Fodinicurvata sp. EGI_FJ10296: one gene and its partner. The protein of the gene in region 1 interacts with the protein of each later gene in a pairwise test. Links are inferred from orthologs where the notes say so. Each region holds a gene or a part of one and is shown in the gene's direction. Other genes may lie near its edges.

Evidence for each region. Proteins that work in one complex are often made in the same cells at the same time.
Region 2: the proteins of sfsA (region 1) and ABZ728_RS07740 interact in binary tests that used the Escherichia coli proteins (3 or more experiments, as listed by UniProt). The link is inferred for Fodinicurvata sp. EGI_FJ10296 from one-to-one orthologs.

The regions. Positions count from the first base shown.
Region 1 is NZ_JBFCVL010000011.1:12,672-17,031, reverse strand. The notes cover bases 1,381-4,360. They hold sfsA (DNA/RNA nuclease SfsA), read left to right. Parts: upstream 1,381-2,494; coding sequence 2,495-3,226; downstream 3,227-4,360. Other genes in these bases: radC (DNA repair protein RadC), read left to right, coding at 4,134-4,360; map (type I methionyl aminopeptidase), read left to right, coding at 3,319-4,137; ABZ728_RS20585 (competence/damage-inducible protein A), read right to left, coding at 1,655-2,407; ABZ728_RS20590 (hypothetical protein), read left to right, coding at 1,454-1,636. Also shown: ABZ728_RS20600 (DUF3644 domain-containing protein), read left to right, coding at 1-734. UniProt on the Escherichia coli protein: Binds to DNA non-specifically. Could be a regulatory factor involved in maltose metabolism.
Region 2 is NZ_JBFCVL010000003.1:325,528-328,782, forward strand. Bases 423-3,255 are described here. They hold ABZ728_RS07740 (glutamate-5-semialdehyde dehydrogenase), read left to right. Parts: upstream 423-1,092; coding sequence 1,093-2,418; downstream 2,419-3,255. Other genes in these bases: proB (glutamate 5-kinase), read left to right, coding at 423-1,084; ABZ728_RS07745 (nicotinate-nucleotide adenylyltransferase), read left to right, coding at 2,415-3,092; rsfS (ribosome silencing factor), read left to right, coding at 3,142-3,255. Outside these bases: more of proB, read left to right, coding at 1-422. UniProt on the Escherichia coli protein: Catalyzes the NADPH-dependent reduction of L-glutamate 5-phosphate into L-glutamate 5-semialdehyde and phosphate. The product spontaneously undergoes cyclization to form 1-pyrroline-5-carboxylate.

The DNA.
Region 1 (4,360 bases):
AAAGAAGTGATTTTCCTCTGAGTGACGGCATAAGAAATAATATCAGAGATATCAACGAAATTAGAGATGCCGTTGAGCACAAACTTCTTGGTCGATCAGATGTAAAATTTTTCTCATTATTTCAGGCCGCATGTTTAAATTTCGATCAATCTATATGCGAATTATTTGGAAATAGCATATCTCTTAAATCTGATTTATCAATTGCGCTACAGTTTGCAAAGATGAATTTCACGCAGTTGAATGATCTTCAGAAGTATGACATTCCGGAGCACATTTCCGCCTTGGATGCAGAGCTGGAAGGAAGGTTATCGGAGGCAGAAAAGGCCGACTTGGAATATCGTTTTCGCGTTGTATATTTATTAGAGGGAGCGTCGAAAAATAAAGCGAACTTTGAGTTCGTTAGACCTGAATCGAAGGAAGGTAAGAAGATACATAATATTCTCGAAAAACGGGTTATTGCGGACGATGACTATCCTTATAAGCCGGATCAGGCGAGAGAAAAAATACGCGAAATGTCTGGAAGGAAATTCACACTATATAATCACAAGCAAGCTTGGAAAAGGTATAAGGTTAGACCTCAATCAGGTGCGACTGAAAAGAGTAATACAGACAAGAGGTATTGCATATTCCACAAGGCCCATGGTGATTACACGTATAATGATGCTTGGGTTTCCTTGGTTGTTGAGAAAATTTCATCAGAGGAAGAGTATAATGCACTAAAGGAGACAAGATAGAGCAAATTTTTGTCGGAATCATGACGTGCGTACATTTATTACGAATTTTAGTGACGCCCAAGTTTCAGTCAATCACAAGATTACCCAACTTATAAGCGGGATTTTTTCTTAAGTATGATTGCCGGCTCGCTATCGTCAGAAAAAAAGGGCCTGCCACAAAATTGGCTGCTACTGGACTTCTTCATATCCTGCGCTGGATCCGGGCGTTTTGCGCCGAGGACAGCTTCATGTTGCGTGCGTTCAGGCGGACTTTGGGTCCGGCTCAGGCAAAGGCCAGAAGCTTGGTTCCCGGTCCGCCGTGGAAATTCGATTCTGGTCGCTCGGCCGATTAAAGCCACAGCGAACCCGGAGCATGGACCGCCACGTCCTTTTCTGATCAGGCCCCGGTGATGGAGGCATGGCATTCCTCGATTTCATGATACATGTGCTGCGCACAGGTCATCCTGGGCCAAAAAACAGGCAAATCATGTGGCTGTGTTCGGCCGCAGAGGCGACCTTCGGTGACCGAGTGGTGCGGACGGGGGGACTTGAACCCCCACTCCCAAAAGGGAAACAGATTTTAAGTCTGGTGCGTCTACCGATTCCGCCACGTCCGCCCGCAATCACGCCCGATTTCTTACCGGCAGCAACGGGTGGACGCAAGGGCTCTCGGTCGTTAAGGATGTCGGGACGTCGTGCCGACGGGTGGCGCGAGCCGCAGCAGAAGGGGCCGCTCAGACATGACGACCGTTCAGATTCTGGCGCTGATCAGCATGGTGGCGCTGATCGCGTGGAACTTCCCGCGCATGATCGCCATGTCGCGTGGCAAGCCGGTCCTGCTTTATGCCGCGATCTGGCTGGGGGTCATCGTCGCGATCGCGGCGGTGTACCAGTTCTTCGGTGCCGATATGGGCTGGCGCTGAAGGCGGGGCATCCGCGCGCTATTCGACCCGGTATTCGGTGTCGAGTGCCTTCAGTTCCCCCTCCATCGCCGCCACCGCCAGTTCCAGCTTTGCGGCGTCGTCACAGCGGAAGACGAGGCTGACCCCGGCGTTGTTCGGGCTCATATACGGATAGCTGCCGATCTCGACGTCCGGGTGGGCTGCCTGCACCCGTCCCAGCGTTTCGGCGACCGTGCCTTCCATGATCCGGCAGACGAGCGTCCTGGACAGCATGACCCGGCCACCCTTGAGCGTCTTGATCAACCCTTCGGCCATGGCCTGCATGATCTTCGGCACGCCGGGCAGCACATGGACGTTTTCCAGGGTGAAACCGGGCGCGGCGCTGACCGGATTGTCGATCAGGCTCGCCCCGACCGGAATCTCGGCCATCTTCAGCCGGGCCTCGTTCAGCTTGCTGGGGTCGTTGTAGTGCCGTTCGAGCCGGCCGATGGCGTCGGCATTGCGTTCCAGCGGCACGCCGAATGCGCGGGCAATGCAGCCGGCCGTTATGTCGTCATGGGTCGGGCCGATGCCGCCGGTGGTAAAGACGTGATCATAGCGGGCGCGGCAATGATTGACGGCGGCGACGATCTCCTCCGGATCGTCGGGGATCACGCGCGCCTCGCGCAGGCGGATGCCCGCCGCGCCCAGTGCCTCGGCCAGCCAGGACAGATTGGCGTCCTTGGTGCGGCCGGACAGGATCTCGTTGCCGATCAGCAGCAGGCAGGCGGTAACCGTGGTGTCGGATGTCATCGGGTGTTTCCTCGCTTTCGTCCGCTGCACCATACGACAGCACAAGCGGACTTGCACTCCGGGCGCTGCGTTTCTAGGGTCGCCGGCATGAATTTTCCCGCCCCGTTGATCCCCGGTCGGCTGCAACGCCGGTACAAGCGGTTTCTGGCCGATGTCACGCTGGACGATGGCCGGGATCTGACCGTCCATTGCCCCAATCCGGGGGCGATGCTGGGGCTGGCCGCGCCGGGTCTGCCGGTATGGATCTCCGAATCGGCGGTGGCGACGCGCAAATATCCGCACACGCTGGAACTGGTGGATTTGCCGTCCGGACTCGTCGGCGTCAATACCGGGCTTCCGAATCGTTTGGCGGCCGAAGCAATCGCGGCCGGTACCCTTTCCGAACTTTCCGGCTATGCCACCGTTCGGCACGAAGTCAAATACGGCACCAACAGCCGCGTCGATCTGGTTCTGTCGGGGGCGGCGGACGCCCCGGCGCGCGAGGTCCCGGACTGTTATGTCGAGGTCAAGAACGTCCATCTCCGCCGCGAGGACGGGCTCCATCCGACCGCCGCTGAATTTCCCGATTGCGTCACCGCGCGCGGCACCCGGCATCTGCGCGAACTGGCGGCGGTGGTTGCCGGGGGCGGACGGGCGGTGATGTGCTTTATCGTTCAGCGGATGGATTGCGACCATTTCCGCCCCGCTGCCGATATCGATCCGGTCTATGCTGCCACCCTTTCCAGGGTAGCCGAACAAGGGGTGGAGATCGTATGTTACGCTTGCCGGATCGCTGTGGGCGGTATCACGGTGGATCGGCGGCTGCCGGTTGTTATATAGAAGCAGGCGGGCCGGGCAGCATGTCTGTTTGACGGCCTGCGCGGGGATTTTCGGTGGAAGAATTCGGGGATGGTCAGGTGATCGAGGCGGCAATCGACAGGACGGCGGAGGCCGGAATACCCATACATGGCCCCGATGACTTCGAGGGCATGCGCCGTGCTGGCCGTCTGGCCTCCGAGGTGCTGGATTACATCACCCCGCATGTCGTTCCGGGCGCCACGACCGGGGAACTTGATGCGCTGTGTCATGCCTATATTCGCGATAACGGTGCCGTGCCGGCGCCGCTTGACTATCGCGGCTTTCCCAAGGCCACCTGCATTTCGCTCAATCACGTCGTCTGCCACGGCATCCCCGGCGATCGGCGGCTGCGCAATGGCGATATCCTGAATATCGATATCACGGTCATTCTGGATGGCTGGCATGGCGACACCAGCCGGATGTTCATCTCCGGCGACAAGGTCAGCATCAAGGCACGGCGCCTGTGCGATGTTACCTATGATTGCCTGATGGCGGGCATCGACGTCGTCAAGCCGGGCGCCACGCTGGGCGATATCGGGCACGCCATTCAGACGCTGGCGGAATCGCAGCGCTTCTCGGTCGTGCGCGATTTCTGCGGCCACGGTCTGGGCCGGCAGTTCCACGCTCCGCCCAGCGTGCTGCATTACGGCCGACCAGGTGAGGGCGCGGTGCTCAAGCCCGGCATGTTCTTTACCATCGAGCCGATGATCAACACGGGCAAGGCCGACGTCAAAGTGCTGTCGGACGGCTGGACGGCCGTGACCCGCGACAAGGGTCTGTCGGCTCAGTTCGAACATTCGATCGGCATGACCGATACCGGCTGCGAGATTTTCACGCTGTCGCCCGCCGGATACACCCGTCCTCCCTATACAGCCGATACGTCGAGCCGGTGACCGGGCTCGACGACAACGGGGCCGCCGTCGGCGACGGTGAGGCCCCGGCGGCCACTGGCGCCGTCGAACACGCCAATAGCGGGCATAGAAAGCGGCTGAGATCGCGTTTTCTGGATAGCGGTGACGATGCGCTGTCCGATCACGAACTGCTGGAGGTGTTGCTCTTCGGGGCCATTCCCCGGCGCGATGTCAAGCCACTGGCCAAGGCGCTGATCAAGCGGTT
Region 2 (3,255 bases), on another replicon or contig:
CGTGGTCAAGATCGGGTCGGCCCTGCTGATCGATCCTGAAACGCACGCGCTGCGGCGGGGTTGGCTGGACGCTCTGGCCGACGATCTGGCGGCGTTGCGCCGACAGGGGCAAGACGTCGTCGTCGTGTCGTCGGGGGCGATCGCGGTGGGGCGCGAGCATCTCGGCCTCGTCGGCCGACCGCTGCGCCTGGAAGAAAAGCAGGCGGCCGCAGCGACTGGCCAGATCCGTCTGGCCCATGCCTATCAGGAGACACTGGCCCGGCACGACATCACCGTGGCCCAGATTCTGCTGACCCTGTCCGACACCGAGGCGCGGCGCGCTCACCTGAACGCCCGCGCGACCATCGATCAGTTGCTGACCCTGGGCGTAATCCCGGTCATCAACGAGAATGATACCATCGCGACCAACGAGATCCGCTTTGGTGACAACGACCGTCTGGCAGCGCGTGTCGCCCAGATGATCATGGCCGACACGCTGGTTCTGCTGTCGGATATCGACGGTCTCTACACCGCCGATCCACGCACCGACACCGGCGCCAAGCATATTCCTGTCGTGCGCGACCTGACGCCGGAGATCGATGCGATGGCGGGGCGCGCGCCGCCGGGCTATTCGTCGGGCGGCATGATCACCAAGCTGGCCGCCGCCCGCATCTGCCTGTCATCCGGCTGCCGCATGGTCATCGCCCAGGGCCAGGCCCCGCATCCCCTGCGCCGGTTGGCGGAGAACGAGCGGTGCACGTGGTTCCTGCCAAGCGAAGGCCCGAGAACTGCACGCAAGACCTGGATCGCCGGCAGTCTGGCGCCCATCGGCCGGGTGATCATCGACGACGGCGCCGCCGAGGCGCTGAATTCCGGCAAGAGCCTGCTTCCCGCAGGCGTCGTCGGGGTCGAGGGCGAGTTCCGGCGCGGCGACCCGGTCGCGGTGACGACGCAGGACGGACGGCAGATCGCGCGCGGCCTTTCGGCCTATGATAACGCCGATGCCGCCCTGATTGCGGGCCATCACAGCCGCGATATCGAGTCGGTCCTGGGCTATCGCGGCCGGGATGTCATGATCCACCGCGACGATCTGGTGCTAATGTAGGCGCAAGCATTCGCAGAAGCGTACGCGGGCGAAAAAGGAACCCAGCAACGATGTCTACAGTGTCCGATCTTGAAACCGGTGATATCGACCGCTTGATGGCTGATCTCGGCGCGGCCGCCAAGGCTGCTGCCCGCCAACTGGCCGCGACCCCGACCGAAACGAAGAACGCCGGCCTACGCGCCGCCGCCCGCGCTCTGCGCGCTGCCACGCCTGCGATCCTGAACGCCAACACCAGGGACATCGAAGCGGCGAAGGCCGCCGGGTCGCCGGGCGCCTTCATCGACCGGCTTGAACTGACGCCCGAACGCATCGATGCCATGGCGGCGGGGCTTGAGGCTATTGCCGATCTGCCTGACCCCGTGGGGGCGGTCATCGACAGCTGGGAGCGCCCGAACGGCCTGGCGATCAGCCGCGTGCGGGTGCCGCTGGGCGTGATCGGCATCATCTATGAGAGCCGACCCAACGTCACCGCCGACGCCGGCGCCCTGTGCCTCAAGGCCGGCAACGCCGCGATCCTGCGTGGCGGGTCGGAGAGCTTCCATTCCTCGACCGCCATCTGCGCGGCATTGAGCGAGGGTCTGGCCGAGGCCGGCCTGCCCGCCGGTGCCATCCAGTTGGTACCGACAACCGACCGCGCCGCCGTCGGCCGCATGCTGACCATGACCGACGTCATCGACGTCATCGTGCCGCGTGGCGGCAAGTCGCTGATCGAGCGGGTGGCACGCGAAAGCCGGATCCCGGTGCTGAAGCACCTGGACGGCATTTGCCATGTCTATGTTCACGGCGACGCGGACACCGCCATGGCGGCGGACATCGTCCTGAACGCCAAGATGCGTCGGACCGGTGTATGCGGGGCAGCGGAAACATTGCTCGTCGACCGGGCCGGCGCCGACCGGCTGCTCAAGCCGATTCTCGACGCCCTGATCGCGGCCGGGTGCGAAGTTCGCGGCGACAATGCCGTGCGGGCGCTGGATGCCCGCGCGCTGCCGGCCACCGAAACCGACTGGGAGACGGAGTATCTGGACGCCATCCTGTCGGTCCGGATCGTCGACGGCGTCGATGAGGCGATCGCCCATATTGAACGCTATGGATCCCATCATACCGAAAGCGTCGTCACCGAATCCTCAGCCGTTGCCGAGCGTTTCTTCGCCGGCGTCGACAGCGCCATCCTGCTGCACAACGCCTCGACCCAGTTCGCCGATGGCGGCGAATTCGGCATGGGGGCGGAAATCGGCATATCGACCGGCAAGCTCCACGCGCGCGGCCCCGTCGGGGCGGAGCAGTTGACGAGCTACAAGTACATCGTCCGCGGCACGGGACAGACGCGGCCTTGACCGGGTCTCTGACTGTTTCGGCACGCCGATCGATACCGGCCACGGTCACGCCCTGGACGGGCGGCAGCTTCGGCGCCTTGAGAATCGGCCTGCTTGGAGGGTCGTTCAATCCGGCCCATGAGGGGCACCGGCACATCAGCCTGATCGCCATGGCGCGGCTGGGACTGGATGCGGTCTGGTGGCTGGTAAGCCCCCAGAATCCGCTCAAGGCGCAAAAGGGTATGGCGCCGATCGACGAGCGGATTGCGAGCGCCGAGACCACGGCGCGCCACCCGCGCATCGTGGTAACGGGTGTCGAGCGGCAACTGAATACCCGGTTTACCGTCGATACGGTGCACCGGTTGAAGCAAAGCCATCCCCAATGCCGCTTCGTCTGGCTGATGGGGGCAGACAATCTGGCACAAATGGATCAGTGGTCGCGTTGGCGGCAATTGTTTCACCAACTGCCCATTGCGATCGTGTCCAGGCGTCCATATTCTCTAAGAGTGGCCAATTGCAAGGCGGCAGCGGCGTTCGCCGCCCACCGGATCGCGGAGGGTGGCGCCTGGACCCTGCCCCGGATGACAGGCCCGGCCTGGGTGATGCTTCACGGACCGGACCATCCGGGGTCGGCGACGTCGGTCAGACGGGGTGCACCAATGCGGCGCCGCGACAGTTGGACCACATATGTTTGATGTTTCACACGACAACCCGGGAGATAGCCCCATAGCCACGAACACACCGTTGAGCCCGACGCGGCCCAACATCCCCGTCCCCTCCCTTATGGACGAGGCGGGGGCACTGGCAGACTTGATCGTCACGTCCCTGGACGACGACAAGGCTGAAGACACCGTTGTG